3 regions of the Pseudomonas sp. P110(2024) genome follow, and region 3 is predicted to be linked to each of the others. Evidence: predicted binding sites of a transcription regulator. Region 3 holds the regulator's gene; each other region holds the start of a gene.
The links. Region 3 encodes sigma-54, which starts transcription at its own class of promoters, with help from an activator protein. Its sites were predicted from a motif close to ANTGGCATNNANNTTGCTNT; they were not measured.
Positions count from the first base shown of each region.

Region 1 (9,694 bases), on a different contig from region 3:
AGTATTCGCGCACCACGCTGTAGCCAGCGGCCTCGGCGTGGACCTGGATGGCATGACCGATATCACCGAGCGTCGCGCCGGGGCGCACCTGCTCGATGCCCTTCCACAATGCGGCATAGGTGGTATCGACCAGGCGCCGGGCCTGGTCGCCGATCTGACCGATGCCGTACATCTTCGACGAGTCGGCAATGTAGCCGCCCTGCTCCAAGGTGATATCGACATTGACGATCGAGCCTTCCTTCAACACCTCGTCGGCCTTGGGCATGCCATGGCAGACCACATGGTCCACCGAGGTGTTCAGTGAATAGGGGAAACCGTACTGGCCCTTGCTCGCCGGTCGGGCCTTGAGGGTTTCGACGATGAAGGCCTCGGCGCGGTCGTTGATCTGCATGGTGGTCACTCCGGGGCGGATGAAACCGTCGAGGTCGGCAAACACCCGGGCCAGCAGTTGGCCTGCGCGGCGCATCAGCTCGAGCTCGGCGGCGTCCTTGAGGATGACCTTGCTCATTGCAGAAGCGCCTTGAGGTTGGCCTGCTCCTGGCGCAGCAACTGGCGCAGCAGTTCCTGATAGGTGGCTTGCGGGTGCAGTTCGGCCAGCATGCCGAGGCGGATCCAGTGCTCGGCCTGGGCGTTGATCGAACGCGACAGCGCGGCGCTGGCCACGCGCAGGTCTTCGTGGAGGTCGTCGCAGATCTTGACGATACCCATGGTGTAGTTACTCGCATATATGAAACGTACGCGAATCATATATCCGCCCGTATGCACGCGCCATCCGTTGGTGCGTGGTTCCCCGTATTGGTGCACGCCTTTGCCAAGCTAACCATCGAACCTGTGAGCGGGCTTGACCCGCGATGACATGGCCCGGGATTTGCTGCCTGGTTGCCATCGCGACCATCAACGCCGATGGTCCCTTTCATCACGACGAAGGCGCCGTGTTGCCCCGCTTGCCGCTTGCAGGCCGGGCAGCCGGCGCCTTTGTCGTTTCGTCAGCAGGAGATTGCCGATGAGCGACAGCCAAGTGCGCAGTGTTTGCCCGTATTGCGGGGTCGGCTGCGGCATCGTCATGCACGTGAGCGATGCCAAGGTGGTCAAGGTCAGTGGCGACAAGCAGCACCCGAGCAACTTCGGTCGCCTGTGCACCAAGGGCCTGAGCGCCCATGTGCCGCTACAGGCCGGGCGCATGACCCACGCCTTCGTGCGCGACCAGCGCAGCCAGCAGCCGGCGCGTTGCAGCCTGGACATGGCCATCAGCGAAGCCGCCGCGCGGTTGCGCGCGATCATCGACACCCATGGCGCGGATGCCGTGGCCTTGTACGTGTCCGGACAGATGTCACTGGAAGCCCAGTACCTGGCCAACAAGCTGGCCAAGGGCTTCATCCGCACCCGTCATATCGAATCCAACTCGCGCCTGTGCATGGCCAGTGCCGGCAGCGGCTACAAGCAGTCACTGGGTGCCGACGGACCGACGGGCAGCTACCAGGACTTCGAACGCGCCGAGGTGTTCCTGGTGATCGGCGCGAACATGGCAGACTGCCACCCGATCCTGTTCCTGCGCCTGCGCGACCGGCTCAAGGCCGGGGCCAGGCTGATCGTCGTCGATCCCCGGCGCAGTGCCACCGCCGACAAGGCCGACCTGTTCCTGCAACTGCGCCCGGGCACCGATCTCGCGCTGCTCAATGGCCTTCTTTACCTGCTGCATGTCAACGGCCACACCGACGCGGATTTCATCGCCCGCCACACCGAGGGCTGGGAGGACCTGCCGGCGTTTCTCGCGGACTACACCCCGGAACGGGTCGCGGCCATCACCGGGTTGGACGAGGCCGACCTCCACGAAGCCGCCCTCCTGATCGGTGAGGCCGGCGAATGGATGAGCTGCTGGACCATGGGCCTGAACCAGAGCATCCACGGCACCTGGCACACAAATGCCCTGTGTAACCTGCACCTGGCCACCGGCGCCATCTGCCGCCCCGGCAGCGGGCCGTTTTCGCTGACCGGCCAGCCCAACGCCATGGGCGGCCGCGAGATGGGCTACATGGGACCGGGCCTGCCGGGCCAGCGTTCGGCGCAGGTGGCGGCGGACCGCGCCTTCGTCGAGCGGCAGTGGCAGCTGGCGCCCGGCACATTGCGCAGCGAGGGCGGCGAAGGCGCGGTGGCGCTGTTCGAACAGCTCAAGAACGGCGAAGTGAAGGCCTGCTGGATCATCTGCAGCAACCCGGTGGCCAGCGTCGCCAACCGCCAGCAGGTGATCGACGGCCTGAACCAGGCGCACCTGGTGATCAGCCAGGACGCCTTCCTCGACACCGAGACCAACCGCTACGCCGACATCCTCCTGCCCGCGGCGCTGTGGGCCGAGGGCGAGGGGGTGATGATCAACAGTGAGCGCAACCTGACCTTGATGCCACGCGCCGTCGAGCCGCCTGGCGAGAGCCTGGAGGACTGGCGCCTGATCGCGCGCATCGCCTGTGCCCTGGGCTACGCGCATGCCTTCGACTACCCCGACGCCGAGGCGGTGTTCGAAGAGATCCGCCGCTTCCATAACCCGGACACCGGCTACGACCTGCGCGGCATCGACTATGCCGGGCTGCGCGACAGCCCCCGGCAGTGGCCCTGCGCGCCGGGGCGCGAGGATAACCGCAGCCCGCTGCGCTATCGCAACGACGCAGACGGCCAGCCAGCGGCGCTGAGCTTTCCGACTACCAGCGGCAAGGCGCGTTTTCATGCCCGACCCTGGCTGGCGCCGGCCGAGTTGCCGGACGATGCCTACCCCTTCATCCTCAACACCGGCCGCGTGCAACATCAGTGGCACACCTTGACCAAGACCGGCAAGGTCCCAAGCCTGAACCGCCTCGACCCCGGCCCCTTCGTCGAGATCCACCCCGCCGATGCCCGGCGCCTGGGCATCGGCGACAAGGACCAGGTGGCGATCCGTTCACGTCGAGGCCAGGCGCTGCTGCCGGCCCGCCTCAGCGACCGGGTGTTGCCCGGCGGCTGCTTCGCGCCATTCCACTGGAATGACCTGTACGGCGAGCAGTTGGCGATCAACGCGGTGACCTGCGACGCCGTCGACCCCACCTCGCTGCAACCGGCCTTCAAGTACTGCGCCGTGACCCTCGAACGGGTCGCGGGTGAACGCATCGAGGTCCTCGACCTGGACGTCACCATTCCTGCGGAGCCCGTCCCCATGCCGACCGCCACCCTCGCCCGCCTGCTGGGCCTGGAGACACAACCTGCTCCGGTGCTTGCCGAAGAGGAGCGCCATTACCTGCAAGGTTTCCTGCTTGGCCTGCAACAGACACGCGCCGAGGGTGTGCCAAGCCTCCCGGCCACCGCACCATTGGCGCCGGCCCGGCGCCTGTTCGTCGATGGCCTGCTGGCGGGGCTGTTCGCCCAGCCCCAAGCACAGGCGGCAGTACCTTGCCATCGCGTGTTGTGGGCCTCGCAGACCGGCAACGGTGAGGCGCTGGCCGAACGCTGCGCCCAAGGCCTGCGCGAGGCGGGGCTGATGGTGGAGCTCAGCAGCATGGAAAGCGTCAGCCCGGCGCAATTGCACGGCTGCGCCAGCGTACTGCTGATTGCCAGCACCTTCGGTGACGGCGATGCTCCGGACAGTGGCGCCGCATTCTGGCAGGCCCTGCAGGGTGCGGGCGAAACCGATTGCGCCAATCTGCCCTACGCGGTGCTGGCCCTGGGCGACTCCAGCTACGACCAGTTCTGCGGCTTTGGCCGCAAGCTCGACCAGCGCCTGGCGGAACTGGGCGGCCAGCGCCTGCTGGAGCGGGTCGAGTGCGAACCGGACTTCGAGGCTGCATTCAGTACGTGGCTCGAGGCCCTGCTGCTGGCCCTTGGCACAAACACGGTGGCTACGCCGGCGCCACCGACTGCCGAGCCTCACGGCAGAAACCAGCCATGGCCTGCACGCCTGGTGGAGAACCGCCTGCTCAATGGCCCAGGTTCGACCAAGGAGACCCGTCAGCTGGTGTTCGACCTGGCGGGTAGCGGCCTGGACTACCAGCCCGGCGATGCGCTGGGCGTGTGGCCGCGCAACTGCCCGGCGCTGGTCGAGGAACTGCTTGGCCTGATGCAGCTCGATGGCCAGGCCGTGGTCGAGCTTGAAGGCCAGAAACCGATGCCCCTGAGCCTGGCGCTGGAGCGGCAGCTGGACATTACCCGTGTCACGCCACGACAGCTCGAAGCGTTCAGCGAAAACACGCCAGTTCTGCAACAGCTGTTGCAGCCTGAATGCAAGGCCGCGCTCAAGGACTGGCTGTGGGGCCGGCAACTGGTCGATGTGCTGCGCGAGTTTCCCCGGCAATGGCCACTGGCCCGCTGGCTGGAACTGCTCAAGCCCCTTCAGCCACGGCTGTACTCGATCAGCTCAAGCCCCAAGACGCATCCGGGGCAGGTGCACCTGACGGTGTCCACGGTGCGCTACGGCGAACGCAAGGGGGTCTGCTCGGCCTTTCTCGCTGATCGTGCGGCGGACGTCGAAGTGGCCATCTTTGCCCAACCATCCAAACACTTCCGCCTGCCCGACGACGACGGCACGCCCATCGTCATGATCGGCCCCGGCACCGGCATCGCGCCCTTCCGGGCTTTCCTCGAAGAGCGCCAGGCACGTGCAGCGCCTGGCCGCAACTGGCTGTTCTTCGGCGAGCAGCACGAGGCACACGACTTCTACTATCGCGAACAGTTGCTGGCCTGGGAAGCGCAGGGCCATGTACGCCTGAGCACCGCGTTCTCCCGCGACCAGCCGGAGAAGATCTATGTGCAGCAACGCCTGCTGGAACAGGGCGCCGAACTGTGGCGCTGGCTGCAGGACGGCGCGCATGTGTATGTCTGCGGCGATGCCCAGCGCATGGCCCGGGATGTGGATGCGGCCTTGCGCCAGGTGGTGGCGCAGCACGGCGGCCTGGACGAGACCGCGGCAGCGGCCTATGTCGAAGGTTTGGGACGGGACAAGCGCTACCGGCGGGATGTGTATTGATGCACCACGGTGGTGAGGGCTGCACCCTGCTTGTGCGCCCGCACCACCTGGCCAGCACATGCCCAAAGCTGTAACCCTTGTGAAAGCGGGCTTGCCCCGCAATTAAAGGGAGCCTGGCACGCTCCCTGCTTCAAGCAATGCACAACAGCCCCAACGACCAACGGCGGTCAACAGGGGCCTCACACTGATGAGTACAGGCAAAGGCGCCTGGAGCTTCGGCTCCAGGCGCCTTTTTCGTTTTCCGTGATCGAGGATCGGCTATGCAGGCAACAGCGAACGGGGCACAACGAGCACGACTGGTCATCGTCGGCAATGGCATGGTTGGCCATCACTGCGTCGAGCAGCTGATCGAACGCGGCGCCACGGCACACTTCGAGCTGCATGTGTTCGGCCAGGAGCGCCAGCGCGCCTACGACCGGGTGCACCTGTCGGAGTATTTTACCGGTAGCTGCGCCGAGACCCTGGCCCTGTGCGCCCCGGACTACTACAGCCGCCACGGCGTGCACCTGCACCTGGGCGAGGCGGTGCTGGACATCGATCGCGAGCGCCGGGAGCTGGTCACCGCCGAGGGCCGCCTGGGCTATGACCAGTTGATCCTGGCCACCGGTTCCTATCCGTTCGTGCCGCCAATCGAAGGTTCCAGCGGCAATGCCCGCCTGGTTTACCGCACCCTCGAGGACCTCGATGCGATCCGCGCCGCCGCCGCAGATGCCCGCCGTGGCGTGGTGGTGGGCGGCGGCCTGCTCGGCCTCGAGGCAGCCAACGCCCTGAAGTCCCTGGGCCTGGAGGCGCATGTAGTGGAGTTCGCCCCACGCCTGATGCCGGTACAGCTGGACAGCGAAGGCGGCGCGGCGCTCAAGGCGCGGATCGAGGCCCTGGGCGTGGGCGTGCACCTGTCCCGCGCGACCCAGTCGATCAGCGCTGGCGAGCAGTACCGCTACCGGATGAACTTCGACGGTGGCGAACACCTGGAGACCGATCTGATTGTCTTTTCCGCCGGCATCCGCCCACAGGACGCCCTGGGCCGGGCCTGTGGCCTGGAGATCGCCGCGCGCGGCGGCGTGGTGATCGACAGCCAGTGCAAGACCAGCGATCCACGGATCTTCGCCATCGGCGAGTGCGCGTCGTGGAACGGCAGCGTGTTCGGCCTGGTCGCCCCCGGCTACGCCATGGCGCGCAACCTGGCCGCGCGGCTGCTGGGCGAGACGGCGGACGATTTCACCGGCGCCGACATGTCGACCAAGCTCAAGCTGCTGGGCGTGGATGTCGGCTCGATCGGCGATGCCCACGGCGCCACGCCCGGTTCACGCAGCTACCGCTTCATCGACGAGGCCAACAGCGCCTACCGCCGGCTGGTGGTGGATGCCAGTGGCAAGCACGTGCTCGGCGCGGTGCTGGTGGGCGACAACAGCTACTACGACACCCTGCTGCAGTACGCCCAGAACGGCATCGCCCTGCCGACCGATCCGGCATCGCTGATCCTGCCGCAAGGAAGTGGCGCGCCGACCCTGGGCGCTGATGCGCTGCCCGACAGCGCGACCATCTGCTCCTGCCACAACGTCAGCAAGGGCGCGGTGTGCGCCGCCATCGACAGTGGTTGCGGCGACCTTGCCGCCGTCAAGGGCTGCACCAAGGCCGCCAGCGGCTGCGGTGGCTGCGCTGCCCTGCTCAAGCAGGTCTTCGAGCATGAGCTGACCGCCCGTGGCGTGACGCTCGACAAGAGCCTGTGCGAGCACTTCGCCTACACCCGCCAGGAGCTCTACGGGCTGGTGCGGGTGGAGGGTATCCGCACCTTCGGCGAACTGCTCGAACGCCACGGCAAAGGTCACGTGGGTTGCGACATCTGCAAACCGGCGGTGGGCAACATCCTCGCTTCATGCTGGAACCAGCCGATCATGGACCCGGCGCTGGTACCGTTGCAGGACACCAACGACACCTTCATGGCCAACATGCAGAAAAACGGCACCTACTCCGTGGTGCCGCGCATTCCCGGCGGCGAAATCACCCCGCAGAAGCTGATCGTGATCGGCCAGGTGGCGCAGAAATACGACCTCTACACCAAGATCACCGGCGGCCAGCGCATCGATCTGTTCGGGGCCCAGCTGCACGAACTGCCGCTGATCTGGGGCGAGTTGATCGCTGCCGGCTTCGAGACCGGGCACGCCTATGGCAAGTCGACGCGCACGGTGAAATCCTGCGTGGGCAGCACCTGGTGCCGCTATGGCGTGCAGGACAGCGTGGCCATGGCGCTGCGCCTGGAGGATCGCTACAAGGGCCTGCGCGCGCCGCACAAGCTCAAGTTCGCGGTATCCGGCTGCACCCGCGAATGCGCCGAGGCGCAAAGCAAGGACATCGGCGTGATCGCCACCGACAAGGGCTGGAACCTGTACGTATGCGGTAACGGCGGCATGCGCCCGCGCCACGCCGAGCTGTTCGCCACCGACCTGGACGACGAGACCCTGGTACGGCTGATCGACCGCGTGCTGATGTTCTACATCCGCACCGCCGACAAGCTGCAGCGCACCTCGGTGTGGCGCGAGGGCCTCGAAGGCGGGCTCGACTACCTCAAGCAGGTGGTGATCGACGACAGCCTGGGCCTGGCAGCCGAACTCGAAGCGCAGATGCAGCAGGTGGTCGAGCGCTACGAGTGCGAATGGGCCAACGCCCTGGGCGATCCGGAAAAGCTCAAGCGCTTCCGCACTTTCGTCAACGACCAGCGCGCCGATCCGGATGTGCATTTCGTGCGCGAGCGTGGCCAACGCCGACCCGCTGCGCCGCTTCAGCTGATTCCCACCCACGAGGAGGCAATGTGATGAACCTGTCCAACACGGTTTCAGCCAGTGAAATCCGCTGGCAGATGGTGTGCCAGGCCAGCGACCTGGTCGCCGACTCCGGGGTGGTGGTGTGGCACGAGGGTGAGCAGGTGGCGTTGTTCTACCTGCCGGGACAAGGGCGGGAGCTGTACGCCGTCGGCAACCGTGACCCACGCTCGGGCGCGAACATCATCGGGCGTGGGTTGGTGGGCAGCCTGGGCGCAACCGTTGTGGTAGCGGCGCCGCTGTACAAGCAACATTTCTGCCTGCAAAACGGCAACTGCCTGGAAGATCCGACACAGCGCTTGCCGGTGTGGCCAGGGCGTATCCGTGGTATGACGGTCGAACTGGGACAAAGACTCAGATGACAATCAGTTTGCCGGGAGCATGCCCAACCGGCCAGTGCCCGGCCAGGTACAGGTCGACCACCCGACGCCAGTGATCGCCCAGACCGAAGAACTGCTCGGTGGCGTACTGACGGAACGCGAAGGCCGCGCCGCCGCGAGCGGCCTCGCTGAAGTCGTGCGGGCGGCAGATGAACGGCGCCTTGTCGAGCGTGCGGGTGGCGGCCATCACTGCCCTGTTCAGCGCCATGCGCTGCTCGCTCAGCACTTTGGTCGTCTCTTGCCGCGGGTAGTACGGATCGTCTTCGCCCGCCGAGGTGGGGAGCCATTGAGTGGCATCGTACAAGCCCTGGAACGCCTGGTCCGAGGGGGTCACGAACACCGCCTCGACCGAGGCGATGAGAATCACCTGCGGATCCTGGATGTCAGGCTTGCCCAGATTGCCGAAGAATCGAGTCTGCCCGATCTGTTCGAGCGTGTGTTCCAGGTCGATCATGTTACAGCCTCAAATCGGTGATGGTCTTGGGTGGCAATGCCTTGCGACCTTGCTGGATGGTGGTGCGAAGTACACCACCGGCGGCATGCGGGCCGGGGATACCGGGCAACGAATGGTTGGGCAGCGTGCCGTGGGTCGGCATCAGGTTCCACCATTTGTTGGCGCCACCGCTTTCCAATGGAATCACATGGTGGGCCGTGGCGCCGTCTGGCCAGGTCCGGTTGGTGTTCTTTTCCCACTGTTTGATCAGGCCTTTCTCGGTTTTCACGAACTCCTTGCGCATCGCCTGGTTCTGCGCCGCGTTGCGCCGCTGCACCACCGGCAGGTTGCCGCGCAGGATCTGGGCCTGCCGCGCGGTCACTTCGCCACCGGGTGAAGCGACCTTGTTGGCGTCTTGGATGATACGGTCGAGAAGCGAACATTCCGACAAGCCCAGCGGGTCGATCCAGGTCAGTGGATTGGGAGCATAGGCATACAGGTTGATGCTGCCTTCCAGCCCCAACGGGTCCTGCTGGGTGAAGCGGCCGATGTCCGGGTCGTAATAGCGGAACGTGTTGTAGTGCAGGCCAGTCTCGCGGTCAAGGTACTGCCCCTGCATACGCAGGTTCTGCTGGCGGTTTTGGTCGGGCGCGTGCCACTCTTCGCGGCTGCGGCCCCACAACAGGTAGTCGCTGTACCAGACTGAATTGCCCTGTGCGTCGGTCAGTTGCTCGGGCAGCCCGGCAATGTTGGTGTGGAAGTACTGCACCACTTCCTGGCCAGGTGCGCCGTCGATACGCGCCAGCGGCTCGTGGCTGCCAGGGTCGGCATACAGGTACAGGCTCGATTTGCCGTCCTGCACCTCCTGCAGTAAACGCAGGCCCTGCCAGAGGAAGTCGGTGCGACTGACGGGTTGCTCATGGCCGCTGCGGTAGAGGCGCTTGCCGATGCGCCGCCCCAGTGGGTCGTAGCTGAACTCAATGCGCTCGTGCACGGTGCCGCGTTGCTGGTTTACGCGGACCAGCCGATGCTCGGCATCGTACTCGAAGCGCTGTAACAGCCGGCTGCCGCTGCGCTT
Region 1 covers NZ_JBLIYT010000002.1:110,413-120,106, forward strand. The annotation lists gene map (type I methionyl aminopeptidase) at 1-508, opposite strand, end outside; gene AC25ND_RS03475 (ParD-like family protein) at 505-708, opposite strand; gene AC25ND_RS03480 (bifunctional nitrate reductase/sulfite reductase flavoprotein subunit alpha) at 1,004-4,984, shown strand; gene nirB (nitrite reductase large subunit NirB) at 5,245-7,797, shown strand; gene nirD (nitrite reductase small subunit NirD) at 7,797-8,165, shown strand; gene AC25ND_RS03495 (hypothetical protein) at 8,158-8,637, opposite strand; gene AC25ND_RS03500 (RHS repeat-associated core domain-containing protein) at 8,639-9,694, opposite strand, start outside.
Region 1: the regulator sigma-54 is predicted to act here: its motif matches at 5,097-5,116, upstream of nirB (nitrite reductase large subunit NirB).

Region 2 (9,694 bases), on a different contig from region 3:
CATCTCCGCCGCCGGGTTCATGTACTCCAGGCGCAGTTCAGAATTGAGCAACAGCGTGGCCGTGGTCAGGTTGTCCAGAAGCAGACGGTGCTGTGCATCGCTGATGGTCATAAGGCGTCGTTGACCTCTTTTGGCACAGTGGCGCCCAAGGGCTCAGGCCTGGGGCGCGCACGGAAGAGTGCTGGATGCAGTGAAAATGCAAGAACCAAACCAAGGCTCCGAAAAGAAGCGGAAATTCCGGATAAAGACTCGGAAATGCGCGAATTCGAGCCAGAAAGCCTTGGTTTATCGATTCTTGTGACCCAAATTGGGGTACATGATGGGGCGGCTCGCGCAATCATGCACCAATATGGAGCATAGGGCGGTCAGCGCAATTTGCACAGCTGGGCGCTGGCGCGAACCAGGGCGAGGTGGCGCGTGGTGTCCTGGGCGCGTTGCTGCAGGGCGTCGGCCAAGTGGTTGGCGCAATTGGCCGGCGGGGTCTGGTCAAAGCGGGCGAGGGCGCTCAGCAGCTGTTCCTGCAGCAGATCCAGTTCCGGGCGCACGTCGTTGGCCAGGTCGCGGCGTGGCAGGGCTGGCGCTTGACGGGCGCGATGCCAGGTGTCGAGCAGGTGGTACTGCAGGAGCTTGTTGGCTTCGATCTGGTCGGCAAAAAAGGCCTCGACGCGTGCCGGATCCAGGTGGTGAGCGACGGCGGCCTGCCGCGCACTGGCCAATACCTGCTGCTCGCGGGCGCTGGCCTGCACCGGTTGTTGGTGATCCCACTTGTGCAGGGCGACCGCTTCGGCCAGGTCCAGGCGCCGGTCAATGGTGGCAAGCAGCTGATCCAGGGTTGGCGTGACGCTCGGTGAGGTGGCACAGCCGGATAGGGCGAAGCAGCAGGTCAGGGCGAGGGTGGTGGCACGCATGGCGATCTCCTTGGGAATGAAGCCTCGAGTGTCGCCTTTGGCTGTGTGGCGGCTAATAGGTGTTGTCCGATTATGAGGGTATGAAAAAGAAACGGCCTCCCGAGGGAGGCCGTCCTGATGTCATCGACGCGGGGCGCCGATCATATCAGCAGCTGTAGTACAGCTCGTATTCCAGCGGGTGCACGAAGGTGCGGACCTTGATCTCTTCTTCGCTCTTCAGCTCGATGAAGGCATCGATGAAGTCGTCGGAGAACACGCCGCCCTTGGTCAGGAACGCACGGCCCTTGTCCAGCTCTTCCAGGGCTTCCTTCAGGCTGCCGCACACTTGCGGGATGTCTTTCGCCTCTTCAGGCGGCAGGTCGTACAGGTTCTTGTCGGCGGCATCGCCTGGGTGGATCTTGTTCTGGATGCCGTCCAGGCCTGCCATCAGCAGGGCCGCGAAGGCCAGGTATGGGTTGGCCGACGGGTCCGGGAAGCGTGCTTCGATACGGCGGGCTTTCGGGCTACCGACGTACGGAATACGGATCGAGGCGGAACGGTTGCGAGCCGAGTAGGCCAGCATTACCGGGGCTTCGAAACCTGGGACCAGACGCTTGTAGGAGTTGGTCGAAGGGTTGGTGAAGCCGTTCAGGGCCTTGCCGTGCTTGATGATGCCGCCGATGAAGTACAGGGCGGTATCGGACAGGCCGGCATAGCCTTCGCCGGAGAAGGTGTTCTTGCCGTCTTTCCAGATCGACATGTGCACGTGCATGCCCGAGCCGTTGTCGCCGTACAGAGGCTTGGGCATGAAGGTGGCGGTACGGCCATAAGCGTCGGCAACATTGTGCACGACATACTTCAGGGCCTGCACTTCATCCGCTTTCTTGACCAGGGTGTTGAACTTGACGCCGATCTCGTTCTGGCCGGCGGTCGCCACTTCATGGTGGTGAACTTCGACGGTCTGGCCCATTTCTTCCAGGGCATTGCACATGGCAGTACGGATTTCGTGGTCGTGGTCGAACGGCGGAACCGGGAAGTAGCCGCCTTTCACGCCCGGACGGTGGCCTTTGTTGCCGCCTTCGACGTCAGCGCCGGTCATCCACGAGCCTTGCTCGGAGAAGATCTTGAACATCGAACCGGAGATGTCCGACTGGAACTTCACTTCGTCGAAGATGAAGAACTCAGGCTCTGGGCCAGCGAACACGGTGTCACCGATGCCGGTGCTCTTCAGGTACTCTTCGGCGCGCTTGGCGATGCCGCGCGGATCGCGATCGTAGCCCTGCATGCTCGACGGATCGACGATATCGCAGGTGATGATCAGGGTCGGCTCTTCGGTGAACGGGTCCAGCACGGCGGTTTCGTCGACCGGCATCAGGATCATGTCGGAGGCTTCGATGCCTTTCCAGCCAGCGATGGAGGAACCGTCGAACATCTTGCCGACTTCGAAGAAGTCTTCGTCCAGGCCATCGCGCGCCGGCATGGTCACGTGATGCTGAATGCCCTTGGTGTCCGTGAAACGCAGATCAATCCACTTGACGTCATGATCTTTGATGAGTTGAACCGACTTCGACATGTTGTCCTCCGGATGGTCTAGGGCGCAGTTGGCCGCTGCCCTGGAAAAAGGGTGTCGCTGGGCGCGGATAGTCGGCCAAGCGTACCTGCCTCACAAGGGAGCAAATTGCATGCCAGTGCCCAAAAATGGCGAGAGTGGGATGAAAGGGGGCGTTGGCGGGCATTTCTTGGAGGGGTGGAGTGTAGCTTTGCACTCATAAGATGCGTTTTTTGGTGTAACTGCACCATTGTGGTGCTTTTGTGCTGGCGTGGGCCTCATCGCGGGGCAAGCCTGCTCCCACGCAGCAGGCCGACGAGGGGTGGCGCGGCCAACATAAATCGCACCTTCTGTACAAAAGTTGCTCAAACCTTGAGCGATTTCCGCTATAATTCGCGCCCCCTATTTTCGGCAGGCCCTGTGCGCGCTGTTAAACCAATGAAACTTATCGTCAAAGTCTTCCCAGAGATCACCATCAAGAGCCGGCCGGTGCGCAAGCGCTTCATCCGTCAGCTCAGCAAGAATATCCGCAACGTGCTCAAGGATCTCGATCCTGAGCTCGCGGTCGATGGTGTCTGGGACAATCTCGAAGTGGTCACCCGCATCGAGGACGAAAAGATCCAGCGCGAAATGATTGAGCGCCTGCGCTGTACCCCGGGCATCACTCACTTCCTGCAGGTGCAGGAGTACCCACTGGGCGACTTTGACGACATCGTCGAGAAGTGCAAGCAGCACTTCGGTCACCTGCTCGCCGGCAAGTACTTCGCCGTGCGCTGCAAGCGCGGCGGCCACCACGACTTCACCTCGATGGATGTCGACCGCTATGTCGGCAGCCAACTGCGCCAGCAATGCGGCGCTGCCGGCATCGAGCTGAAGAAGCCCGAAGTGCTGGTGCGCATCGAGATCCGCGATCAGCGCCTGTACGTGATCCACAATCAGCACAACGGCATCGGTGGTTATCCGCTGGGCGCCCTGGAGCAGACCCTGGTGCTGATGTCCGGTGGCTTCGACTCCACCGTGGCGGCCTACCAGATGATGCGTCGCGGCCTGATGACGCACTTCTGCTTCTTCAACCTCGGTGGCCGCGCCCACGAACTGGGCGTGATGGAAGTGGCCCACTTCCTGTGGAAGAAGTACGGCAGCAGCCAGCGCGTGCTGTTCATCAGCGTGCCGTTCGAGGAAGTGGTCGGCGAAATCCTCAACAAGGTCGACAACAGCTACATGGGTGTCACGCTCAAGCGCATGATGCTGCGCGCGGCCGCCCGCATGGCCGACCGCCTGCAGATTGATGCCCTGGTCACCGGCGAGGCGATTTCCCAAGTCTCCAGCCAGACGTTGCCGAACCTGTCGATTATCGATTCGGCCACCGACAAGCTGGTGCTGCGCCCGCTGTTGGCCAGCCATAAGCAGGACATCATCGACCAGGCCACCGAAATCGGCACCGCCGACTTCGCCAAGCACATGCCCGAGTACTGTGGCGTGATCTCGGTAAACCCGACCACCCATGCCAAGCGTCACCGCATGGAGCACGAAGAGAAGCAGTTCGAGATGGAAGTACTGGAGCGTGCCCTGGAGCGCGCCAAGTTCATTTCCATCGACCACGTGATCGATGAACTGGGCAAGGACATCGAAGTCGAGGAAGTGGCCGAGGCGCTGCCTGGTCAGATCGTTATCGACATTCGTCACCCTGATGCCCAGGAAGACGAACCCCTGGCGCTGGACGGTATCGAAGTCCAGGCCATGCCGTTCTACGCGATCAACAGCAAGTTCAAGCACCTGGACCCCACGCGCCAGTACCTGCTGTATTGCGACAAGGGTGTGATGAGCCGTCTGCACGCACACCACCTGCTCAGTGAGGGACATGCCAATGTGCGTGTTTATCGTCCGACATAAGACGCCAGGGCTGTATGGCGGCAGCATCCGCCATCGCCCTCCCGACCGCCGGGCCCGCTGAGCCTTAAACAGTACATATTGGCCGCCTACACTGGCGGCAACCGAATCCTCTGATCGAGATACAGTTGTGATCGAAAATCTGCGTAACATCGCCATCATCGCCCACGTTGACCATGGTAAAACCACCCTGGTCGACAAACTTCTGCGCCAGTCCGGCACCCTGGAGCGTAACGAGCTCAACGACGAGCGCGTCATGGACTCCAACGATCAGGAAAAAGAGCGCGGCATTACCATTCTGGCGAAGAACACCGCCATCAACTGGAACGGCTACCACATCAACATCGTCGACACCCCCGGCCACGCCGACTTCGGTGGCGAGGTCGAGCGTGTAATGTCGATGGTCGACTCCGTGCTGCTGCTGGTCGACGCCCAGGACGGCCCGATGCCGCAAACCCGCTTCGTGACCAAGAAGGCCTTCGAAGCCGGTCTGAAGCCGATCGTCGTGATCAACAAGGTCGACCGTCCGGGCGCGCGTCCTGACTGGGTTCTGGACCAGATCTTCGATCTGTTCGACAACCTCGGCGCCACCGACGAGCAGCTGGACTTCAAAGTTGTCTACGCCTCGGCCCTGAACGGCATCGCCGGCCTGGACCACACCGAAATGGGTGAGGACATGACCGCGCTGTACCAGTCGATCGTCGACAACGTACCCGCACCGTCTGTTGACCGTGACGGCCCGTTCCAGATGCAGATCTCCGCACTGGACTACAACAGCTTCCTTGGTGTTATCGGCGTTGGCCGCATCGCCCGTGGTCGCGTCAAGCCGAACACCCCGGTTGTTGCCATCGACACCGAAGGCAAGAAGCGCAACGGTCGTATCCTCAAGCTGATGGGCCACCACGGCCTGCACCGCGTCGACGTCGAAGAAGCCCAGGCTGGCGACATCGTCTGCATCAGCGGTTTCGACGAGCTGTTCATCTCCGACACCCTGTGCGCCCCGGATACCGTCGAGGCGATGAAGCCGCTGACCGTTGACGAGCCAACCGTTTCGATGACCTTCCAGGTCAACGACTCGCCGTTCTGCGGTAAAGAAGGCAAGTTCGTCACCAGCCGTAACATCAAGGACCGCCTGGACAAAGAGCTGCTGTACAACGTTGCCCTGCGCGTTCAGGAAACCGATTCCCCTGACAAGTTCAAGGTATCGGGCCGTGGCGAGCTGCACCTGTCGGTACTGATCGAAACCATGCGCCGTGAAGGCTTCGAGATGGCCGTGGGCCGTCCTGAAGTGATCATCCGCGAAGTCGACGGCGTCAAGCAGGAGCCGTTCGAGAACGTCACCATCGACATCCCTGAAGAATCCCAGGGCAAGGTCATGGAAGAGATGGGCCTGCGTAAAGGCGACCTGACCAACATGGTTCCGGATGGCAAGGGCCGTGTTCGCCTGGAATACAACATTCCAGCCCGTGGTCTGATCGGTTTCCGTAACCAGTTCCTGACCCTGACCAACGGTGCAGGCATCCTGACCTCGATCTTCGATCGTTACGACACCATGAAGTCGGGCCAGATGTCCGGCCGCCTGAACGGTGTCCTGGTTTCGGTCGAGACCGGCAAGGCCCTGACCTACTCGCTGGAAACCCTGCAGGCTCGCGGCAAGCTGTTCGTTGAACACGGCCAGGAGATCTACAACGGTCAGATCATCGGCCTGAACAGCCGTGACAACGACCTGGGCGTGAACCCGACCAAAGGCAAGAAGCTCGACAACATGCGTGCTTCGGGCAAGGACGAAGTCATCGCCCTGGTTCCGCCGGTTCGCCACACTCTGGAACAGGCCCTGGAATTCATCCAGGACGACGAGCTGTGCGAAGTGACGCCGAAGTCGATCCGTCTGCGCAAGAAGATCCTCGATGAAGGCGAGCGTACCCGCGCTGCCAAGAAAGCCAAGAACTGAGTCATTAGTTCAGGCTGAATGAAAACGCCCCCGGTCGAAAGGCCGGGGGCGTTTTTGTTTGCCTTGAGAAATTGGGGCCGCTTTGCAGCCCCGGGATTTCACAAGCAAAGCAGGATCAGCGGGTAGCCACCTTGGGCTTGTACGCACAATACCCCGGGCGCGGCCCGATCTTGGGGTGATTGCGGCAGGTATCCGGGCGCTTGTCATAAATGGTGCACAGCCGGCTCTTGCGGTCCAGATAGAGGCAGTCGTCGTTGCTCATCCGGGTCAGGGTGAAGATCCCCGACTTCTGGTTGAAGCGTTCGATGATGCCGTCCTTCTGCAGGCGCTTGGCGATATTCTTCGGCGGCTCGTCCTTCTCGAACTCGTCCACCACGCCGATACGGATCAGATCCTTGATCTTCACCTCCACCGGCAAGGTGCAGCAGGTCGAGTGGCAGCCACCGCACATGTGGCTGGCATAGCGCTGCCAGGTCTCCAGGCGGTCGACTTCGGCGGCGGCGATCAGGGTCGGTTTCATGGTTACGGTTTTATTCTTGCAAGGGAAATCACGGTTTTGGGGCGCGCGATGATACCGGAGTTGTTCAATTTGTGAACAACCTTTTGCCGGTTTCTCCAGCGGTGGATGAAAACCGCGAACCGTCGCTGTCGCTCCGTGTCAGAGCGTCTAGGCTGAACAATCTCCCTGCGCTTTCGCCCATTTGCCCGAGGATGCCCCATGTCCCAGGAAACCGAAGCCCGTGACAAAAAGCACCATAGTGCAGAGGTGGCGGCCTTTCGCGCCGCCGTGCTGGCCAAGCTGACCTACGCGGTCGGCAAGGATCCGGAACACGCCTTCGACCACGACTGGTTCGAGGCCATCGCCCTGGCCGCCCGCGACCACATGGTCGATCACTGGATGGACCATACCCGCCAGGCCTACCGGCGCAGCCAGAAGCGCGTCTACTACCTCTCCCTCGAGTTCCTCATCGGCCGCCTGCTGTACGACAGCCTGAGCAACCTCGGCTACCTGGAGATCGCCCGCGAGGCCCTCGAAGGTCTGAACGTGGACCTGGAGCGCATCCGCCTGCTCGAGCCCGACGCGGCGCTGGGCAACGGCGGCCTGGGTCGGTTGGCGGCGTGTTTCATGGAAAGCATGTCGACCCTGGGCATCGCCGCTCATGGCTACGGCATCCGCTACGAGCATGGTTTGTTCCGCCAGGCGGTTGTCGATGGCTGGCAGCAGGAGCAGACCGAAAACTGGCTGGATTTCGGCAACCCCTGGGAGTTCGAGCGCGCCGAGGTGATCTACCCGATCAGTTTCGGCGGCAGCGTTGAAACCGTGCACGAGGGCAACGGCCAGCAGCGCCAAGTCTGGTCACCGGGCGAAACGGTGCGGGCGGTGGCCTACGACACGCCGGTGGTCGGCTGGCGCGGTTCCAGCGTCAATACCCTGCGCCTGTGGCGGGCCCGGGCCCTGGAAGAGCTGCACCTGGAGCGCTTCAACGCTGGCGACCATCTGGGCGCGGTAGCCGAGGTGGCCCGCGCCGAGAGCATCTCGCGGGTGCTGTACCCGGCCGACAGCACCGAGGCCGGCCAGGAGCTGCGCCTGCGCCAGGAGTACTTCTTCGTCTCCGCCTCGTTGCAGGATCTGCTGCGCCGCCACCTGAACATGCACAAGGATCTGCTCAACCTGCCGGACGCCGCGGCGATCCAGCTCAACGACACCCATCCGTCGATCGCCGTGGCCGAACTGATGCGCCTGTTGGTGGACCAGCACGAAATCCCCTGGGACAAGGCCTGGGCGCTGACCGTCGGAACCTTGGCCTACACCAACCACACCCTGCTCCCCGAGGCCCTGGAAACCTGGCCGGTGGCGCTGATGGAGCGCATGCTGCCGCGGCACATGCAGATCATCTACCTGATCAACGCCTACCATATCGATGCCCTGCGGGCCAAAGGCCTGCATGACTTCGACGTGCTGCGCGCGGTGTCGCTGATCGAAGAGGACAATGGCCGGCGGGTGCGCATGGGCAACCTGGCGTTTCTCGGTTCGCACAGCGTCAACGGCGTGTCGGCGCTGCACAGCAAACTGATGAAGAGCACGGTGTTCGCCGAACTGCACAAGCTCTACCCGCAGCGGATCAACAACAAGACCAACGGCATTACCTTCCGTCGCTGGCTGTACCAGTCCAACCCGCAGCTCACGGCGATGCTGATCGAGGCGCTGGGCCCCGAGGTACTGGACGATCCGGAAGGCAAGCTAAAGGGGCTGGCGCCGTTTGCCGACAAGGCCACCTTCCGCAAGCAGTTCGCCGCCCAGCGCCTGCACAGCAAGCGCGCCCTGGCCAGCATCATCCAGGACCGGCTGGGGGTGACGGTCAATCCGGAGGCGCTGTTCGACGTCCAGGTCAAGCGTATCCATGAGTACAAGCGCCAGTTGCTCAACCTGCTGCACACGGTGGCGCTGTACCAGGCGATCCGCAATGACCCCAGCACCGACTGGGTGCCGCGGGTGAAGCTCTTTGCCGGCAAGGCGGCGGCCAGTTATCACCAGGCCAAGCTGATCATCAAGCTGGCCAACGACATCGCCCGGGTGGTCAACAACGACCCCACGGTGCGTGGCCTGCTCAAGGTGGTGTTCCTGCCCAACTACAACGTCAGCCTGGCCGAGAGCATCATCCCGGCGGCGGACCTGTCCGAGCAGATCTCCACCGCCGGCTACGAGGCGTCCGGTACCAGCAACATGAAGTTCGGACTCAATGGCGCGCTGACCATCGGCACCCTGGATGGCGCCAATGTCGAGGTGTGCGAGCAGGTGGGCGCCGAGAACATGTTCATCTTCGGCCTGACCGCCCAGCAGGTGGAGGCACGCAAGCGCAGCGGCGATTTCGGCGCCGCCGCGGCGATCGCCGCCTCCCATCGCCTGGGTGATGTGCTGCAGGCGATCCGCAGCGGGGTGTTCTCGCCGGACGACCCGGCGCGCTATGCCGGATTGGTGGATGGATTGATCGCCTATGACCGCTTTCTGGTATGCGCCGACTTTGATGCCTACTGGGACGCCCAGCGACGGGTCGAGGAGCTGTGGCACGCCCCGCAGGACTGGTGGCGCATGGCGGTGCTCAATACCGCGCGGATGGGTTGGTTCTCGTCGGATCGGACCATCCGCGAGTATGCCTCCGAGATCTGGAAGGCGTTGGATTGAGGTCCATCGCGGGGCAAGTCGGGCCGCCGCGATGGCTTAAACCGACCACCGGCCGGCAGCTTGCTGAACTCAACCCCACCCGACGAGTCTCTTTGCTCGCTAGCCCGCCACTCTCCCTGTAAACTGCGGGGGTTTTCTCCCCCTATTCCTTTCGGAGCCATACATGTCCCGCGTTACCCTGAGTCGCTATCTGATTGAGCAGACCCGCAGCAACAATACCCCTGCCGATCTGC
Region 2 covers NZ_JBLIYT010000009.1:164,657-174,350, reverse strand. The annotation lists gene glnL (nitrogen regulation protein NR(II)) at 1-111, opposite strand, end outside; gene AC25ND_RS16110 (chorismate mutase) at 366-908, opposite strand; gene glnA (type I glutamate--ammonia ligase) at 1,054-2,460, opposite strand; gene thiI (tRNA uracil 4-sulfurtransferase ThiI) at 2,875-4,329, shown strand; gene typA (translational GTPase TypA) at 4,457-6,277, shown strand; gene AC25ND_RS16090 (YkgJ family cysteine cluster protein) at 6,393-6,797, opposite strand; gene AC25ND_RS16085 (glycogen/starch/alpha-glucan phosphorylase) at 6,996-9,461, shown strand; gene AC25ND_RS16080 (class 1 fructose-bisphosphatase) at 9,625-9,694, shown strand, end outside.
Region 2: the regulator sigma-54 is predicted to act here: its motif matches at 2,558-2,577, upstream of glnA (type I glutamate--ammonia ligase).

Region 3 (9,694 bases):
GCTGGTGACCGAGCTGATGGGGCATGGCCTGAACATGGTGACCGGTGACTATTCTCGTGGTGCGGCGGGCTTCTGGGTCGAAAACGGCGAGATCCAGTTCCCGGTCCAGGAAGTGACCATCGCCGGCAATATGAAGGATATGTTCCAGCAGATCGTGGCGATCGGCAGCGATATCGAGACCCGCAGCAATATCCACAGTGGCTCGGTGCTGATCGAACGGATGACGGTGGCAGGCAGCTGATCGGCGCTCTGTCATCAGCAGGGAATTAGCGGTGCGTGCGAGCGGGCTTGTCCCGCGGTAATCTTACCTGCAATCGCGAGGCAAGCTCGCTCCCACGCTGCCCTGCTCATACCTTGTAAAAGACCCGGCCATCGCGCCGGGTTTCTTTTGCCCATTGCTCGACTTGAACTGATTCTAGTTATCACATAATAATGAATATCATTATCCAGTAACCCGGCGATGATGTTCATGAAATCCGTCCTCCACGAACTGCCTTACCTGGAAAACTGGCGCTGGCTCAGCCGGCGCATCCGCTGCGCGCTCGAACCCGACGAGCCGCGTCTGATCGAGCATTACCTGGCCGAAGGCCGCTACCTGGTGTGCTGCACCGAAACCTCGCCCTGGACCGTGGCGCTGACCGCCTTCCGCCTGCTGTTGGATACCGCCAACGATCGCATGCTGCCGTGGCATTGGCGCTGCCTGTGCCTGGACCAGGCCTGGCGGCCCTTGCTCGACCTGCGCAACCTCGATCGCCGCGAACAAAACCTGCGCTGGCAGCCCTACGCGATGCAGCTCGCCAACAGCGTGCTGCTGCCGTCGATTTCTCCCGAAGAACTGATGCAAGGACTTGAAGATGAGTGATACCCGTATCGAGCGTGACAGCATGGGCGAACTGCAGGTGCCGGCCCAGGCCCTGTACGGTGCCCAGACCCAGCGCGCGGTCGACAACTTCCCGGTCAGCGGCAAGCCGATGCCGGCCCAGTTCATCCGTGCCTTGCTGCTGGCCAAGGCGGCTGCGGCCAAGGCCAACGTCGAGCTGTCCCAGCTGAGCGCGGGGCAGGGCGAGGCCATCGTCAGGGCGGTGGAGCAACTGCTGGCCGGCGACTTCATCCAGCACTTCCCGGTGGATGTGTTCCAGACCGGTTCCGGCACCAGTTCGAACATGAACGCCAACGAGGTCATCGCCACCCTGGCCAGCCGCGTGCTGGGCGAGCCGGTCAATGCCAACGACCACGTCAACTGTGGCCAGAGCAGCAACGACATCATCCCCACCACCATCCACGTCAGCGCCGCCCTGGCCCTGCACGAGCAATTGTTACCGGCCCTGCGCCACCTCACCCAGGTGATCGAGGCCAAGGCGGTCGAAGTGCACAAGCACGTGAAGACCGGCCGCACCCACCTGATGGATGCCATGCCGGTGCGCATGAGCCAGGTGCTCGAAGGCTGGGCCGCGCAGGTCAAGGGCGCCCAGGCGCATATCGAAGCCACCCTGCCGAGCCTGCAGGCCTTGGCTCAGGGCGGTACTGCCGTGGGCACCGGCATCAACGCCCACCCGCAGTTCGCCGCAGGCTTTGCCCGCCAGTTAAGTGGCCTGACCCAGGTCAAGTTCACCCCCGGCGAGAACCTGTTCGCCCTGATCGGCTCCCAGGACACCGCCGTGGCCCTGTCCGGCCAGCTCAAGACCGCCGCCGTGGCGCTGATGAAGATCGCCAACGACCTGCGCTGGATGAACTCCGGCCCGCTCGCCGGCCTCGGTGAAATCGAGTTGCAGGGTCTGCAGCCGGGCTCGTCGATCATGCCGGGCAAGGTCAACCCGGTGATCCCGGAGGCCACCGCCATGGTCGCGGCCCAGGTGATCGGCAACGATGCCACCATCGCCGTGGCCGGGCAGTCGGGCAACTTCGAGCTCAACGTGATGCTGCCGGTGATCGCCCGCAACCTGCTGGAAAGCATCGAGCTGATGGCCAACGTCAGCCGCCTGCTGGCCGACAAGGCCATCGCCAGCTTCAAGGTCAACGAAACCAAGCTCAAGGAGGCGCTGTCGCGCAACCCGATCCTGGTCACTGCGTTGAACCCGATCATCGGCTACCTCAAGGCCGCCGAGATCGCCAAGACCGCCTACAAGCAGGGGCGCCCGATCATCGACGTGGCGCTGGAGCACACCGACTTGTCGCGTGACCAGCTCGAGGCGCTGCTGGATCCGGAAAAACTCACTGCCGGCGGCATCTGAGCCCGGGCCGCCCAGGAGACACGTCATGCAGCACTGGAAACACACCACGCAAGACGCCAACCGCCTGTTCGAGCAGGGCGAGCTGGTCGATGCCCGAGAACACTACCTGCAAGCCCTGGCCCTGGCCCAGGTGCTGTTCGAGCGCTGGCATGACGTCGACGAGGCGGTGGCCGCACTGGTCATCGCCCATCACAACCTGGCCGACCTGCACCTGCGCCTGAACCAGCCGCAGGAAAGCGCCGACTATCTGTGCGCGGCGCACCAGCGGCTGCTCCAGGCCAGTCAGGACCCGCGCCTGCCCCAGGCCCTGCGCGACGCCGCGTTACGCCATAGCGGGCGCACCTACACCGAGTTGCTGAGCTTCATCGCCGAATACGGCCAATACCCGCGTACCGAGCGCCTGCTCAATCGGCAGGCTCCGGTGACCAGCGAGCTGGTCGTATATACGGATATCACTGATCGCACACCTGCCTACGGAATCCACTGACATGCCGCATACCTTGCCTGCGTTGCCCTATGCCTACGATGCGCTGGAGCCGCACATCGACACCCAGACCATGGAGATTCACCACAGCAAGCATCACCAGACCTATATCAACAATCTCAACGCCGCCATCGAGGGCACCGAGTGGGCCGAGTGGCCCGTGGAGCAGTTGGTGGGCGCGGTCAGGCAACTGCCCGAGAAGCTCCAGGGCGCGGTGATCAACCAGGGCGGTGGGCATGCCAACCACACCCTGTTCTGGACCGTCATGTCGCCCAAGGGCGGCGGCCAGCCGGCAGGGCAGGTGGCCAAGGCCATCGATGCGCAGCTCGGCGGTTTCGAGGCGTTCAAGGAGGCCTTCACCAAGGCCGCGCTGACCCGTTTCGGCAGCGGCTGGGCCTGGTTGAGCGTGACCCCGCAGAACACGCTGGTAGTTGAGAGCAGCGGCAACCAGGACAGCCCGCTGATGCACGGCAACACGCCGATCCTTGGCCTGGACGTGTGGGAGCACGCCTACTACCTGAAGTATCAGAACCGTCGTCCGGAATACATTGGCGCTTTCTACAACGTGGTCGACTGGGCCGAAGTGGAACGTCGCTACCTTGAAGCCCTGAAGTGAGCCTGACCGGTATGCGTGCCGAGGTGATGTCTGTCAGCAGTGTGCGCCTGTTCCGCCTGGCGCTTGGGACCATGCTGTTGCTGGTTGGCACCGCATTGTTGGTGGCACGCGGCATCGCCTGGCTGGACCTGGAACCGCGCATGTTGCGTGCCCTTGAGGGCGGCGCATTGTGCGCACTGGGGACGGCGTTGGGCGCGGTACCGGTGCTGGTGATCCGCAACATGCCGGTGGCCGTGGCCGATACCTTGCTTGGCTTCGGTGCCGGCGTGATGCTGGCGGCCACCGCGTTCTCGCTGATCATGCCCGGGCTGGATGCGGCCCAATCCATCGGTTTCAGCCCGTGGGGCGCCGGTGGCCTGATCAGCGGCGGCCTGCTGTTCGGCGCGCTGTGCCTGTTCCTGGTCGACCTCAAGGTCTCTGGTGCTTCGCCAGAAGCCCTGGTCGGCAGCGATCAGCAACCGGTGATCGCGGCGCGAATCTGGTTGTTCGTCATCGCCATCATTGCCCATAACATCCCCGAAGGCATGGCCATTGGCGTGTCTGCTGGCGGTGGCATGCCCGATGCCGACAGCCTGGCCATGGGCATCGCGCTTCAGGATGTGCCGGAGGGTCTGGTAATCGCGCTGGTGCTGGCCGGGGCCGGCATGTCGCGGTTCAAGGCGTTCCTGATCGGCGCGGCGTCCGGGTTGGTCGAACCGCTGGCCGCGGTGATCTGCGCCTGGCTGGTGAACATCGCCGAACTGTTGCTACCGCTGGGCTTGGCCTGTGCGGCGGGGGCGATGCTGCTGGTGGTGACCCAGGAGATCATTCCCGAATCGCGCAGCAACGGGCATCACCGCCTGGCGAGCCTGGGGCTGTGTGCCGGGTTCTGCCTGATGATGGTGATGGACACGGCGCTGTCTTGAGCCCGGCACATTCCCTGTAGGAGCGTGCGCAGTCGTTAACGGCGCTTACTCGCCTTCGTCGAAGAAGTTCTCGATCAACGCGACCAGTGCATCCATGGCCTCACCGTCCTGTTCGCCCTCGGTGTGCAGGTGCACCGGCGTGCCCTTGCCGGCGGCGAGCATCATCACCGCCATGATGCTCTTGCCGTCCACCAGCTTGTCCGGTGCGCGGCCGACCCGTACCTGGCAGGGAAAGCGACCGGCCACGCCGACGAACTTGGCGGCCGCCCGCGCATGCAGGCCCAGCTTGTTGATGATGGTGATTTCGCGGGCGGGCATCGTGGGGCGGATCCTGTGGGCTAGAGGTCGCGGTGGCGGACCTGGACGTTTTTCAGGGATTGCTGGAGCAGTTGGCCAAGCCGTTCGGTGATGTACACCGAGCGGTGGTGGCCGCCGGTACAGCCGATGGCGATGGTGACGTAAGCGCGGTTGCTGGCGGCGAAGCGCGGCAGCCACTTGAGCAGGTAGCCGGAGATGTCCTGGAACATTTCCTCGACGTCCGGCTGGGCGGCCAGGTAATCAATTACCGGCTGTTCGAGGCCGGAATGCTCACGAAGTTCCGGCTTCCAGTACGGATTGGGTAGGCAGCGCACGTCGAACACCAGGTCGGCGTCCACCGGCATGCCACGCTTGAAACCGAATGACTCGACCAGGAACGCGGTGCCTGGCTCGGGCTGGTTGAGCAGGCGCAGCTTGATCGAATCGCGCAGTTGATAGAGGTTCAGGCTGGTGGTGTCGATCTTCAGGTCGGCGAGGTCGGCGATCGGGCCGAGCAGCTCGCTTTCCACGCGGATCGCCTCGGCCAGCGAACGGCTGTCGTTGGTCAGCGGGTGGCGGCGGCGGGTTTCCGAGAAGCGCTTGAGCAGGGTGTCTTCGTCGGCGTCCAGGTACAGCACGTCGCACTGGATATGGCGCGAACGTGCATCTGTCAGCAGTTCGGGGAAGCGTGACAGGTGGCTGGGCAGGTTGCGCGCATCAATGGACACAGCGACCTTCGGTTGCAGCAGCTCGGTGTTGAGCAGCGCGTTTTCCGCCAGCTGCGGCAGCAGCCCGGCGGGCAGGTTGTCGATGCAGTAGTAGCCGTTGTCTTCCAGCACGTCGAGGGCGGTACTCTTACCGGAGCCGGAGCGGCCGCTGACGATGATCAGGCGCATGTTCAGTGCTCGTTCTGTACGTCCAGGACGACCTGGTAAAGGGTCTCGCTGCTGTCGGCGGCACGTAGGCGATCGCGGACCTCCTTGCGATCTAGCATGCTGGCGATCTGACGCAGCAGTTCAAGGTGGGCATCGGTGGCAGCTTCCGGGACCAGCAGGACGAACAGCAGGTCGACCGGGGCACCATCGATGGCGTCATAATCAATGGGGGCATCCAGGTGCAGCAGGGCGCTTACTGGCGCGCTGCAACCCACAAGCCGGCAGTGCGGAATGGCGATGCCATTGCCAAAACCGGTGGAGCCGAGTTTTTCCCGAGCGATGAGCTTGTCGAAGACATCTTGCATCTCCAGCTCGGGTACTTGCTCGGCGATCAGGGTGGCGACCTTTTCCAGGGCGCGCTTCTTGCTGCCGCCCGGCACGTTCACGAGTGAACGGCCGGGGGTCAGGATGGTTTCAAGTCGGATCATGGATGAGGGGGATCAGCGGGCGGCTGCGCCTTGCAGCAGGCTTTGCTGTTTTTCCTTGTGTTTTTTCAGTTGGCGATCGAGTTTGTCGGCCAGGGCGTCGATCGCCGCGTACATGTCTTGGTGTTCGGCGTTGGCGACGACTTCGCCACCGGGAATCTGGAGTGTGGCTTCCACCTTCTGCTGCAGCTTCTCGACCTTCATGATCACCGTCGCATTGGTGATCTTGTCGAAATGACCCTCCACGCGGGCGAGCTTCTCGAGCACGTAATCGCGCAGTGGTTGGGTGACTTCTACATGCTGTCCACTGATGTTGACTTGCATACAGCTTCTCCTTTGTTGCCCGTGCATAAAGAGGCAGGTCTTGCACCTGCCACTGAAACGCTGTGGCACATCCTGGGGCTACATCAGTCGCTTGCGCTCGCTTGATGGGGCGATGCCCAACGATTCGCGGTACTTGGCGACGGTGCGACGGGCTACCTGGATGCCTTGTGCCTCCAGTAAACCAGCGATCTTGCTGTCACTCAATGGCTTTTTCTGATTTTCCGCCGCCACCAGTTTCTTGATGATCGCGCGAATCGCCGTGGACGAGCATTCGCCGCCTTCGGCGGTGCTCACGTGGCTGGAGAAAAAGTATTTCAGTTCGTAGATGCCGCGCGGGGTGTGCATGTATTTCTGCGTGGTCACCCGGGAAATGGTCGACTCGTGCATGCCCACCGCCTCGGCGATATCGTGCAGCACCAGCGGCTTCATGGCCTCGTCGCCATGGTCGAGGAAGCCGCGCTGGTGCTCGACGATCTGTGTCGCCACCTTCATCAGCGTCTCGTTGCGGCTCTGCAGGCTCTTGATGAACCAGCGCGCTTCCTGCAGCTGGTTGCGCATGAAGGTGTTGTCGGCGCTGGTGTCGGCGCGGCGAACGAAGCCGGCGTACTGCGGGTTGACCCGCAGGCGCGGTACCGCTTCCTGGTTGAGCTCGACCAGCCAGCGCTCGCTGTCCTTGCGCACGATGACGTCGGGCACGACGTACTCGGGCTCGCTGGACTCGATCTGCGAGCCGGGGCGCGGGTTGAGGGTCTGCACCAGTTCGATGACCTGGCGCAGCTCGTCTTCCTTGAGCTTCATGCGGCGCATCAGCTGGCTGTAGTCGCGGCTGCCGAGCAGGTCGATGAAGTCGGTGACCAGGCGCTGGGCCTCACCCATCCAAGGCGTCGAGGCCGGCAGTTGGCGCAGTTGCAGCAGCAGGCATTCGCCCAGGGAGCGGGCGCCGATGCCGGCGGGTTCGAACTGCTGGATGCGGTGCAGCACCGCCTCGACCTCGTCCAGCTCGATGTCGAGTTCCGGGTCGAAGCCTGCGCAGATTTCTTCGAGGGAGTCCTCCAGGTAGCCCTGGCCGTTGATGCTGTCGATCAGGGTGACGGCGATCAGGCGGTCGGTGTCGGACATCGGCGCCAGGTTGAGCTGCCACAGCAGGTGACTCTGCAGGCTCTCGCCGACCGAGGTGCGGGTGGTGAAGTCCCACTCGTCGTCATCATTGCTCGGCAGGCTACTGGCGCTGGTCTGGTAGATGTCCTCCCAGGCGGTGTCGACCGGCAGTTCGTTGGGGATGCGCTCGGCCCATTCGCCGTCTTCGAGGTTTTCCGCGGTGCTGCTGGTACTGGTTTCCTGGAAGCTGTTGTCCTGGACTTCGGCGGCCGGCTTGTTCTCGGCGTTGTCCGCCATCGGGTCGCTGTTGTCGAAGTCCTCGCCGTCTTCCTGACGTTCGAGCATCGGATTGGACTCCAGCGCTTCCTGGATTTCCTGCTGGAGGTCCAGGGTGGAGAGCTGAAGCAGACGGATGGCCTGTTGCAACTGCGGGGTCATCGTCAGTTGCTGGCCCATTTTTAGGACGAGCGATGGTTTCATGGCTGGGGCTTGATACCTTGTTGCCGGCGCGCATGCGCCATCCACTACACGGAGGGCGCCTGGGCGCCGATTTTAAGCAAGTTATATGCCTGAAATTGCAGCGTTTGCCTAGAGCACTGTAACAACTTAAGCCTCGAACAGGCGCCTGCGCCAGTGCTCCGGGCAGGCCAGGGTCAGAGTCGGAACTCGTGCCCCAGGTATACTTCCTTGACCAGCTGGTTGGCCAGGATGGTCTCGGCGTCGCCTTCGGCGATCAGCTGGCCATCGTTGACGATGTAGGCGGTCTCGCAGATGTCCAGGGTCTCGCGAACGTTGTGGTCGGTGATCAGTACGCCGATACCCTTGTTCTTGAGGTGGTGGATGATCTGCTTGATGTCGCCGACAGAGATCGGGTCGACACCGGCAAAAGGTTCGTCCAGCAGGATGAACTTGGGCGCGGTGGCCAGGGCACGGGCGATCTCGACGCGGCGGCGTTCGCCGCCGGAGAGGCTCATGCCGAGGTTGTCGCGGATATGGCTGATGTGGAACTCCTGCAGCAGGCTTTCCAGCTCCTTGCGCCGACCGTCACGGTCGAGGTCCTTGCGTGTCTCGAGGATGGCCATGATGTTGTCGGCCACCGACAGCTTGCGGAAGATCGAGGCTTCCTGCGGCAGGTAGCCGATACCGGCCTGGGCGCGCCCGTGCATGGGTTGGTGGCTGACGTCGAGGCTGTCGATCAGCACGCGACCTTGGTCGGCCTGGACCAGGCCGACGATCATGTAGAAACAGGTGGTCTTGCCGGCGCCGTTGGGGCCTAGCAGGCCGACGATCTGGCCGCTGTCGATGGACAGGCTGACGTCGCGAACGACCTGCCGGCCCTTGTAGCTCTTGGCCAGGTGCTGGGCTTTGAGGGTTGCCATTTACTCGGCCTTTTTCTTCGGTTGAATGACCATGTCGATGCGCTGACGTGGTGCAGTCACGTTGCCACCGCGACCGGCGGTAGCCACCTGGGTCTTGGTGTTGTAGACGATCTTCTCGCCTTCGGTGGTGTTGCCTTCGTTCTCGACCTTGGCGCGATCGGTGAGGATCACCATGTCTTTCTGCGCCTGGTACTGGATGGTCACGGCCCAGCCTTTCATCTTGTCGGGCTTGGCGGCGCTCTGCTGTTGCTCGAAGTAGGCCAGGTTGCCCACCGAGGTGACCACGTCGATGTCGCCGGAGGCGGCGCGGGTCATGGTCACGGTGTTGCCTTTGATCATCATCGAACCCTGGGTGATGATCACGTCGCCGGTATAGGTGGCAACGCCCTGCTTGTCGTCCAGGTGGGCGTTGTCCGCCTGGATGCGGATCGGCTGGTCACGGTCGTTCGGCAGGGCGAAGGCGCTCGCGCTTCCCAGTGCTACGCCCAGGCTGAGCAGAAGGGGGATGGTTTTAACGAGCCTCATACTGTCCTCTTACGTTAGAGAGCAGGTCCATCCTGCCTTCTTTCAAATACGCTTTCATTCCTTTGCCCGTAGTCGTGCCACCGGCGCCGTCGATTCTAACGGCTTGCTCGGTCTGCGCATATTGCTTCTGCGGGAACACGGTCATGCGTGTGCTGGTGATGATGGTTTCACGTTGCTTCTCGTCGGTGCGCGCCACGCGCACATCGTCGATCAGCTCGACCTCGGTGCCGTCCGGATTGACCTCGGCGCGCTTGCTCTGCACGTGCCAGGGATACTCGGTGCCACGGTACATGTGCAGGTCGGGCGTGGTCACCAGGGTGACCTCGCTGGCCTTCAAATGCTCGACCTTGGCGGCGGTCATCTCGTACTGCAGCTTGCCGTCGGGCAGGAACTGCAGGCTGTGGGCGTTGATCGCATAGTAGTCGATGGCGCTCTGGTCGACCTGGGCCTGCGGCTGGTCGAGGAAGCTCTCCGG
Region 3 covers NZ_JBLIYT010000006.1:10,111-19,804, reverse strand. The annotation lists gene pmbA (metalloprotease PmbA) at 1-241, shown strand, start outside; gene AC25ND_RS10715 (hypothetical protein) at 461-862, shown strand; gene AC25ND_RS10710 (class II fumarate hydratase) at 855-2,231, shown strand; gene AC25ND_RS10705 (DUF2753 family protein) at 2,257-2,718, shown strand; gene AC25ND_RS10700 (superoxide dismutase) at 2,720-3,331, shown strand; gene AC25ND_RS10695 (ZIP family metal transporter) at 3,343-4,236, shown strand; gene AC25ND_RS10690 (HPr family phosphocarrier protein) at 4,282-4,554, opposite strand; gene rapZ (RNase adapter RapZ) at 4,575-5,429, opposite strand; gene ptsN (PTS IIA-like nitrogen regulatory protein PtsN) at 5,432-5,896, opposite strand; gene hpf (ribosome hibernation-promoting factor, HPF/YfiA family) at 5,909-6,217, opposite strand; gene AC25ND_RS10670 (RNA polymerase factor sigma-54) at 6,296-7,795, opposite strand; gene lptB (LPS export ABC transporter ATP-binding protein) at 7,969-8,694, opposite strand; gene lptA (lipopolysaccharide transport periplasmic protein LptA) at 8,695-9,219, opposite strand; gene lptC (LPS export ABC transporter periplasmic protein LptC) at 9,206-9,694, opposite strand, start outside.